3 regions of the Pseudonocardia nantongensis genome follow, and region 2 is predicted to be linked to each of the others. Evidence: predicted binding sites of a transcription regulator. Region 2 holds the regulator's gene; each other region holds the start of a gene.

Region 1 (3,229 bases), on a different contig from region 2:
TGGCGGTGGATCCGTCCGAGCTGACCCACCGCCAGTCCACCCTGGTCCGAGGCCTGACGAACATGCCCGTCGCCCCCGGCCCCCGCGCCTGACGCTCCGCCTGCACGGTCAGTGCAGTGGGGCGGCGGTCTGGTCGCGGACGTCGTCTTCGGTGACGCCGGGGGCGGTCTCGATCAGGGTGAGGCCGTCGGGGGTGACGTCGATGACGGCGAGATCGGTGACGATCTTGGTGACGCAGCCCAGGCCGGTGATCGGCAGGCGGCACTTCTCGACGATCTTCGCCGTACCGTCCTTGGCGACGTGGTCCATCATCACGATGACCTGCCGGGCACCGTGCACGAGGTCCATCGCCCCACCCATACCCTTGATCATCTTGCCGGGGACGGCCCAGTTCGCCAGGTCCCCGTTCACCGCGACCTCCATCCCGCCCAGGACGGCGACGTCGAGTTTCCCGGCCCGGATCTGGCCGAACGACTCCGCCGAGCCGAAGTAGGCGGCGCCGTCGTTGACGGTGACGGTCTCCTTCCCGGCGTTGATCAGGTCCGGGTCGACCTCGTCGTCTGTCGGATAGGGGCCGACGCCGAGGATCCCGTTCTCCGAGTGCAGGATCACGGTGCGCCCGGCCGGGATGTGCCCGGGCACCAGGGTCGGCATCCCGATACCGAGATTGACATAGGAGCCGTCGGGCAGCTCCCGGGCGACCCGGGCGGCCATGTCGTCGCGTGAGAGCGCCATCTACTTGCTCACCGTCCTGAACTCGACCGGCTTGTCCGCATCGGGTACGTGCAGTACCCGGTGCACGTGGATGCCGGGGGTGTGCACCGCGTCGGGGTCGATCTCGCCGGGCTCGAGCAGGTGCTCGACCTGGGCGATCGTGACCCGCCCCGCCGCGGCACTGTCGGGGTTGAAGTTCCGCGCCGAACGCCGGTAGACGAGGTTGCCGTGCCGGTCACCCTTCCAGGCGTGGACCAGCCCGAAGTCCGGCGTCAACGCCCGCTCCAGGACGTAGGAGGCGCCGTCGAACTCGCGGACCTCCTTCTGCGGGGAGGTGATCGCGACCGTCCCGTCCGGGTGATGCCGCCACGGCAGGCCACCCTCGGCGACCATCGTGCCGACCCCGGCCGGGGTGTAGAACGCCGGGATCCCGGCACCCCCGGCCCGCAACCGCTCGGCCAGCGTGCCCTGCGGGGTCAGCTCCACCTCCAGCTCCCCGGCCAGGTACTGGCGGGCGAACTCCTTGTTGTTGCCCACGTACGAGCCGATCGTGCGCCGGATCCGCCCCGCCGCGAGCAACGTGCCCAGCCCGAACCCGTCCACACCCAGGTTGTTCGAGATCGTCTCCAGGTCCGTCGCGCCCTGCTCCAACAGCGCCGCGATCAACACCGTCGGAACCCCGGACATCCCGAACCCACCGACCGCCAACGACGCACCGTCACCGATATCGGCGACCGCCTCCGCGGCGGACGCCACCACCTTGTCCATCACGCACCTCCGTCGAGCCCAGGCTACCGGATCGTTCGCCAAACGTACAGACGTTCGCTCTGCGAACACCGAGGCGCGCACCGGCGCGCATGCCGAGGGGCACCCCGGGGCCCGGTGGAGGCGAGGGTGCCCTTCGGGGCCGAAGTCGGCGCCGGCGCACCTGCCGCCGTCGGCGCGGGCGGCACCGGCGGCGCGGGTCGCACCGGCGACGGAACCGGCGTCGTCAGGCGGGGTCGGTGTGCTCGTCGCCGACGGCGATCTCACCGTCGGCCAGGACGTCGGCGTAGACCCCTGCGCAGGCCCAGACGCCGCCGACCTGCGGGATCTCGATCCGGTTGTGCTTGGCGACGGTCCGCAGCGTGTTCCGGTCCTCGGGCACCCCGGAGGCCTTCGGGCCCTGCGCCAGGGTGGTCATCACGCAGCGCATGGTCGCGAAGGAGTACCGCAGGTCGACCGCGCCGATCCGCGCCTCGGAACCCGGCCAGTCGTTCTCGACGAAGCCGGGGGCGGTGCCGTCCAGGAGCACGTTGGGCCGGTACCGGCGGGGGTCGAAGTCGGCGTCCGGGGCCAGCTCCCGCAGCCGGTCCAACGTGGAGTCGGTGAGCACGTGCAGGGTTGACAGGTCGAAGAAGGTGCCCGGGGCGCCGAAGGCGGAGACGTCGAACCGGCTCACCCGCTCGCCGGAGTCCTCGCGCCGGGCGGTCGTGCCCTCGATCAGTCCCTCGGGGGCCAGCTGGTCGACCGGCAGACCGTCGAACTCCGGCCAGACCTCCTCGAACTGGCTGCCCTCCGGCGGCTCGGCGATCAGCCGCACCGCGCGGCCCAGCGCCGCGGACAGCGCGGTGTCGACCCCCTCGTCGTCGGAGCGCAGCATCGACCCGTCCGGGAACCTGATCTCGACCTCGGGCAGCGGGCGGCCGGGCTCGGGATCGGCGGCGAACCGGGCGGAGAACTCCAGCAGCCCCGCCCACAGCCGGGGCACCTTCGCACTGGCGACGGTTCCGGACTCCTCGTCGTAGATCGCGAACGCCCGGTCGCCGAGGAGCCCGCGGGCCGTCACCGTCGAGCGCTCGACCGACTCGCCGAGCATGGACTTCACGGGATAGCGGTGCAGGGAGAGGACCGTCATGCCCCCGGTGTCTACCGGGCCCTGCGGGCCCTTCGCGAGGAAGACCTCAACCGAGGAGCGCGACCCGGAGTTCGTCCGCGGATGCGTACACGGGCGTGACGCCGGCGGCGGCCAGCTCGCCCGGTTCGGCGTAGCCCCAGCCGGCGCCGACACAGCGCAGGCCGTGTTCGGCCGAGCCGTGCGCGTCGTGCAGGCGGTCGCCGACCATCAGCGGGGTATCCGGTCCGGACGGGTGCCCCAGCCGGTGCAGGGCCTCCGCGACGACATGCCCCTTGCTGGGCCGGTCGGCGGTCCGGGTGTCCCCGACGATCTCGGTGAACAGGTCCGTCCAGCCGTGCTGGGCGAGGATCTTGCGGGCCGACACCTCGGCCTTGCTGGTGGCCAGTGCCGTCGTGATCCCGGCCGCGGCCAGCGCCCGCAACAGCTCCTCGACGCCGGGATACGGCGTCGAGTCCAGGTGGCCCCCCTCGTCGCCGTAGATCCGCCGGTAGACCGGCAGTACCGTCGCGGCCCCGTCGGCACCGAGGATCGACGGGAGCGACTCGTAGAGCGGCGGGCCGAGCAGGTGGGTGCCCAGGGCGCCGTCCGGGACGTCCAGGCCGACCTCGTCGACCGCGC
Region 2 (3,229 bases):
AGGCGCTTCGCACCGGCTGGAGGGGACTGACGCCGTCCACCCGCCACGAAACTCGATCGCTCCCGTGATCATCGAGGACGCCCGCGAACGCGGAGCGCGCAACGTGGATCCGTCCGCCACAGTCGCGCCGGCCACCCGATGGATCGTCCGAGCGCCCTACGATGCCGGCCGGGCCCGAGAACTACTGGCACACGGACGTGGCGGCCCGCTCCGAACTCAACGGACGAACGTCGCCTCGACCGCGGACCCCCCAGGTCCGGTCGGCGCGGCCGCGGGCGCGCCGTTCCAACCGGCCGCCACATTGCCGAGCAGGCCGAGCAGCACGACGACGGTCGCCGACGCCAGCACCACCGCCATCGGGGCCAGCAGCCGGTCGATGCGGCTGCCGGCACGCGCCACGCTCCGGCGGACACGGGGCGGTGCCACGCAGCGCCGGTCCAGCGGCCGCACGGTGCGCGGCGCCGGCACCGCCGACCGGGGGCGCCGCGGACCGGTACACGGCGCCGCCCATGGCCGGCGCGCCGCCGGACGCGCCACCCGCCGGACCTGCTCCCGCACCTCGAGCTCTGGCATGACTCCTCCTGCCTCCGGGACGCCCGCCCCGGCTCACCGGGACGCACGCGCCGATCGCACTCGACGCCCGGCCACAGCCGGCCGCATATCCTGCGCACCCTCCGGCGACCCTTCCCCGGGGCCGTCGAACGGGCGTGCGAGCTGTGTAGCACCGGCCACCGACAGAATCGGATCGCGACCGGAACCCGTGATCGTCAGCGCGGCGCCGAGTGCTGCACCGAGACCGGAGCGGACACCGACGTGGGCGCGCTCGCCGGCGCCTGTACGGCCGCCGACAGCTCGGCGAGCACGCCGAGCCCGACCACGGCCGCGGCGGAGGCGAGCAGCACCCCGGCAGCCCGCACCGTGCCGCCCAGGGGCGCCGGACCACCCCGTCCCGGGGACGCCGATTCGGTCCGGGCACGGTCCGGCAACGTCTGCGGACACATCGCACGCCCCCGCGACCGGACAGGAGGCGGCACCGCACCACGCGGTCTCCCCGGCGCCGCCGCCTCCGCCGGCGCCGCAGTCCTTGCGGGCACCGCTGCCCCCACCGGGACCGCAGCCTCCACGGGCGCCCCAGGCCCCACCGGGACCGCAGCCTCCACCGGCACCGCAGCCTCCACCGGCACCGCAGACCTCACCGGCACCACAGACCTCACCGGCACGGCAGTCCTCGCCGATGCCCTGAGTGCCGTTGTCGTCATCGTCGTCACCACGATCGCCACCTCTCCCCCGCGTGCTGACCGTCGGTGCCGGTCAGCCACACGTGATCGCACTGTTGTTCGATCGAACGCTCGTGCGATGTTGTACCACCGGACGCCGACGGAAGCCACGACACACCGGCGTGTCGTTCGAACGCATGTTTGGCGAATTGCCCGGTGGCGGCTACTGTTCGAGCCGGTACACCAGAGGAGGCGAAAGCAATGGGAGCCGACGAGTCAGCAGACGCGTCCGCGAGCGGCGAGTCCAGGGGTGCAGCGCCCGCCAGCCCGGGCTCCGCGCAGGTGCGGGAGTTCCCCGAACCCGGCGACACCCGCGGGCTGACCCCCCGGCAGCGCAAGGTCCTGTCCGTGATCCGGGACTGGGTCGACCGGTACGGCTACCCGCCGAGCGTGCGCGAGATCGGCGACGCGGTCGGACTGACCTCCACGTCGTCAGTGCACCACCAGCTGCGGACCCTGGAACGCAAGGGCTTCCTGCGGCGGGACCCGAACCGCACCCGGGCGGTGGACGTGCGCAGCCCGGAGACCGCGGCGGCCGGCGACGGCACCGATGCAGACACCGAGGCGGTCCGCTCGGAACGCCCCGCGCCGGCGTTCGTCCCGCTCATCGGCGACATTGCCGCGGGCGGGCCGATCCTGGCCGAGGAAGCGGTGCAGGACGTGTTCCCGCTGCCCCGGGAGATCGTCGGCGAGGGGACGCTGTTCCTGCTCAACGTCAAGGGCGACTCGATGGTCGACGCCGCGATCACCGACGGCGACTGGGTCGTCGTGCGCCAGCAGCCGGTCGCCGAGCAGGGCGAGGTGGTCGCCGCGATGATCGACGGCGAGGCCACGGTCAAGACGCTGCGCCGCAAGGACGGGCACATCTGGCTGATGCCGGCGAACGAGGCCTACCAGCCCATCCCGGGTGACGACGCGTCGATCCTCGGTCGTGTGGTGGCGGTCCTGCGCCGCCTCTGAGACCGGGCGGGCGTCCGTCGGCGCCCCAGCGCCGACGGTGCCGTCGCGGCGGACCGATCAGCCCCGGCGCCGACGGCGACCGTGCAGCACCATCGCCCCGGCACCGGCCAGCAGCAGCACCACGACGACCGCGCTCCCGGCCGCGGCGGGCAGCCAGTCCGGCACGGTGCCCACCCGCGGCGCAACCATCGGCTGGCCGACGACCGGGGCCGCCGGAGCGGTCGCCGCGGCCGCGGCCCCCGGCACCACCCGGATCGCCGCCGGAGTGAGACCGCGTGTCTCGCTGCCGGAGTGCAGGGTTCCCTGCCCGTCCAGCGCCACCGCCTCCCCCTGCGGCTCGTCCGGCAGCGGCACCGGCAGCGGGGACCCGCGCAGCGCCGTCACCAGCGCATCCGCATCGGCGGGCGCACCGGCCGGCAGCCGGAAGAGCCAGGCATCGGTGTAGGTCCGCAGTGCGGCGACCCGGTCCGGGCTGCCGGCCGGACCGACCGCAGCACCGGTGACGGTGCGGGACCCGGACGGGCCGAGCGGCCCCCCACTGGTGCCCGACCAGGGCAGCACCACGTCCGCGACCCGCGTCATCGGGACCGGGCCGGGCGCGCCGTCCAGCGGGGTGGCGGGACGGTACACCCCGGCCGCCCCGGTGGTCTTGTCGACGATCAGCGGGACGCCGTCGTCGGAGACCAGGATCGCCTCGGCGTCACGCGGGCCGTCCGGGTAGGTGAGTTCGTGCACCCGTGCCGGGCCCGACGGCGGCACCACCACCAGCCGCACCGTGTCCCGTTGCGCAGGGTTGTCGCCGATGTCGGCCAGCCACAGCGTGCCGTCCGGGGTGGTCCCGAGATCCTCGACGTCGGTGACCCCGGCCTGCGCCTCCCGCACCCCGGTGACCGCACAGGTCCCGGGGTCGAGCGTGTACACCCGCGCGGGCCCGTCGCCGTCGACGACCGCGTGGTACCCGGATGCGGGCGCGCCGGCCGGGCCGGCCGCGA
Region 3 (3,229 bases), on a different contig from region 2:
CGGTGCCGCGCTGCTCGCCCTGGTCGTGGCGGTGGCGCTGGTGATCGGCGTGAACTTCGCGAACGACTACTCCGACGGCATCCGCGGCACCGACGACGACCGGGTCGGCCCGCAACGCCTGGTCGGCTCCCGCGCCGCCGAACCCGGCACGGTGAAGGCCGCGGCGTTCGGCTGCTTCGGGATCGCGGCGGTGGCGGGGATCGCGCTCACCGCGGTGTCCGGGCAGTGGTGGCTGATCGTCGTCGGCGCGCTGTGCATCGTCGGCGCCTGGTACTACACCGGCGGCCGCCGCCCGTACGGCTACGCCGGCCTCGGCGAGATCGCGGTGTTCGTGTTCTTCGGCCCGGTCGCCGTGCTCGGAACGATGCTCACCCAGGCCGGGACGGTGGACGCCGTGGCCGCCGGAGCCGCGGTCGGCGCGGGCCTGCTGACCTGCGCCGTGCTCGTCGCGAACAACCTGCGCGACATCCCCGGCGACGTGATCGCCGGCAAGCGCACGCTGGCGGTGCGGCTGGGCCCGCAGGGCACCCGGATGCTCTACCTGCTGCTGGCGGTGCTGCCGTTCGCCCTGGCGGTGGCGGCGGCGTTCGACCGGCCGGGCCTGCTCGTCGCGCTGCTGGCGCTGCCCGTCGCGGTCCGGCCGGTGCGGATCGTGCTGAGCGGGGCCGAGGGCCCGGCGCTGATCCCGGTGCTGCGCGACACCGGCCTGCTGTTGCTGGCCTGGTCAGCCGCGGTCGCGGTCGGCCTCGCCGTCGGCTGAGTCCGAGCCCTTCGCTGGGCCCTCCGCTGGGCCCGAACCGGCAGCCTCGGACGCGCCGGTCGGGGCGGGCTCCCCGTCCGCGGCCGGCGCAGGCGGCGGGCCGACGTCGCCACGCAGCTGGGCGCGCAGCGCCTCCCGCTCGGCCGAACGCCGGGCGGTGGACCGGGCGATCGCCCGGTCCAGACGGGCCCGCAACCCCCGGAACAGCACCATCGACAGCGGCAACGCGACGACCAGCGCGACCAGCGCGGCGATCAGCAGCGGCACCCCGGCCGCGGCGAGCACCAGTCCGATCACGGCCACGAGGGCCAGCCGGGCCAGCGTGTACAGCGCCACGGTCGCGGCCAGCCCGGGCTCGTCGGCGCGGGCCCGCGCCGCGGCCTGCGGCGGAGTCGGAGCGGTCATGCCCGCAAGGATACGTACGCTGGCGGAGGTGGAGGCTCCGGCCGAGCACACCGCCGGGCTCGCGGACCGGTGTGAGCCGGACGGGCGCGCTGTCCGATTGACCCGGACCGTCGCGTTTGCCCTTTAAGAACCCTTTACCTCCGGACAACCGTTCGAGTACCTGGGGTCTGAGGTGTCACGATGGACCGGAACGCGGAGCGCACCGCCGTTGTTGCGCGCCGACCGAGCATCACGCTGCACCCTCCGGGAGGACTTCCATGGCAGCACCGACGCAGGCACCCGAGCGACTGCTGACCCCGGGCGAGGTGGCTTCGCTGTTCCGCGTCGACCCGAAGACCGTGACCCGCTGGGCGTCCGCAGGCCGCATCGGTTCGATCCGCACCCCCGGCGGTCACCGGCGGTTCCGCGAGTCCGAGGTCCGCGGCCTGCTGGCCGACCTGACCAGCGAGGCCAGCCCCGGGATCCGCTGACCCGCCCGCTCGATCGATCGGGCGAACCGCCACTTCACCCGTACGTCAGGCCACCTTCGCTACGCTGGACAGCGGAGGTGGCCTGATGTTGTTTCTGATCCTGCTGCTCGGTGCGGCGATCGTGGCCGTCCTGCTCGTGCGAACCCTCCGGGCCGAACAGATGGTGTCCGACCCGGGCTCGCGACCGGAACTGCCCTGGTCCTCCGGACAGCGCACCGAGAAGCCCCGCACGACCGGCCCGGACGATGATCCGGACTTCCTCCGCGAGCTCGACGAGAAGGTCCGCAACCAGGACGAACCGCCCGAGCAACGGGGCTGACGACCCGGGAACGGCTTTACCGGAGGCGGTCCACCACGGTGGACCGCCTCCGGCGTGTCGGGAGCCCGGTCAGACCGGGAAGCCGTCCGCGACGGCCGCGGCGAGTTCCAGCAGCGCCGTCCGGGTCGGCCCCTCGAGGCGGTCCAGGTCGATCTCGGCACCCTCCTCCAGGTGCGGGTCGAACGGCACCCGCACGACCGCCCGGCAGCGGCCGGCGAAGTGTTCCGCCACCCGGTCCAGGTCCACCCCGCCACCGGCCCGGCGGAACACCGAGTTGATGACGACGACGGCGTTGCCGACCAGGCTCGTGTAGCCGTGGGCGTCCAGCCAGTCCAGCGTCGCGGAGGCACTGCGCGCACCGTCGATCGAGCCGGACGACACGATCACCAGCTGGTCGGCCATCCCCAGCACCCCGTACATCGCCGAGTGCATGAGTCCGGTGCCGCAGTCGGTGAGCACCAGGTTGTAGAAGTGCTCCAGCAGGTCCACCGCGCGCCGGTAGTCGTCCTCGCTGAACGCCTCGGACACGGCCGGGTCCTGCTCGCTCGCCAGCACCTCCAGGCGGGAGGCGCCCTGCGAGGTGTAGGCACGGACGTCGGTGTAGCGGCGCACCCGGTCGCCGTCGCGCAGCAGGTGCCGGACCGTCGCCGTGGTCTCCAGCGGGATCTTCTGGCTCAGCGTGCCGCGGTCCGGGTTGGCGTCCACCGCGACGACCCGGTCGCCGCGGTTCGCGGCGAAGGTCGCGCCGAGCGTGGCGGTGACCGTGGTCTTCCCGACGCCGCCCTTGAGGCTCAGCATCGCGATCTTGTGTGCGGTCAGCAGCGGGCGGCTCAGCCGGGACATCAGCTCCCGCTCGTGCAGCTCCGCCGGGCTCTCCCCCGGGTTGACCAGTCCACGGGTCAGCACGTGGACGGCGCGCCGCCAGCCGCTCCTCGGCGGGCGCCGGGTGCTGTGGCTGGTCCGCGACGGCGCCAGGTCCAGGCCACCGCTGTGCGGGTTGTCGCCGCGCCGGTGCTGCGCGGTCCGGGCCTCGACGGCCTCGGGTGCGGTCCATCGGGGCCGCCCGTTGCGGGCCCGCCCGTTCGCCGCCGCCGGGGCGTCTGCGGGCGGGGGCCGGCGCAGCGTCGCGTCCCCGCCGGTCGGAGCCTCATCGGTGGTCTCCCGGTCCCAGCCGGCGCGGCGCGGACGGCCGGTGTCCCCGGACGGCGCGGGGCTCTCCCGGCGTGCCGGTCTCGCCTCGGGTGCGGCGCCCCACGGCCGCGCGGTGTCCCCGGC

Evidence for each region. Region 2 encodes LexA, which represses DNA repair genes until DNA is damaged. Its sites were predicted from a motif close to CGAACACGTGTTCG; they were not measured.
Region 1: a site for LexA is predicted at 1,526-1,539, ahead of ACLFMI_RS12000 (CoA transferase subunit A). Genes of this name have one in related genera too.
Region 3: a site for LexA is predicted at 1,307-1,320, ahead of ACLFMI_RS07170 (BldC family transcriptional regulator). Genes of this name have one in related genera too.

What each region holds. Positions count from the first base shown of each region.
Region 1 is NZ_JBKGXT010000009.1:119,749-122,977, reverse strand. Features, by position in the region: gene ACLFMI_RS12010 (cytochrome P450 family protein) at 1-92, shown strand, start outside; gene ACLFMI_RS12005 (3-oxoacid CoA-transferase subunit B) at 109-735, opposite strand; gene ACLFMI_RS12000 (CoA transferase subunit A) at 736-1,482, opposite strand; gene ACLFMI_RS11995 (MOSC domain-containing protein) at 1,706-2,611, opposite strand; gene ACLFMI_RS11990 (HAD hydrolase-like protein) at 2,658-3,229, opposite strand, start outside.
Region 2 is NZ_JBKGXT010000013.1:66,393-69,621, reverse strand. Features, by position in the region: gene ACLFMI_RS15545 (hypothetical protein) at 217-573, opposite strand; gene ACLFMI_RS15540 (hypothetical protein) at 768-917, opposite strand; gene lexA (transcriptional repressor LexA) at 1,479-2,237, shown strand; gene ACLFMI_RS15530 (hypothetical protein) at 2,295-3,229, opposite strand, start outside.
Region 3 is NZ_JBKGXT010000005.1:67,997-71,225, forward strand. Features, by position in the region: gene ACLFMI_RS07160 (1,4-dihydroxy-2-naphthoate polyprenyltransferase) at 1-760, shown strand, start outside; gene ACLFMI_RS07165 (DUF4229 domain-containing protein) at 725-1,165, opposite strand; gene ACLFMI_RS07170 (BldC family transcriptional regulator) at 1,423-1,635, shown strand; gene ACLFMI_RS07175 (hypothetical protein) at 1,721-1,954, shown strand; gene ACLFMI_RS07180 (MinD/ParA family ATP-binding protein) at 2,024-3,229, opposite strand, start outside.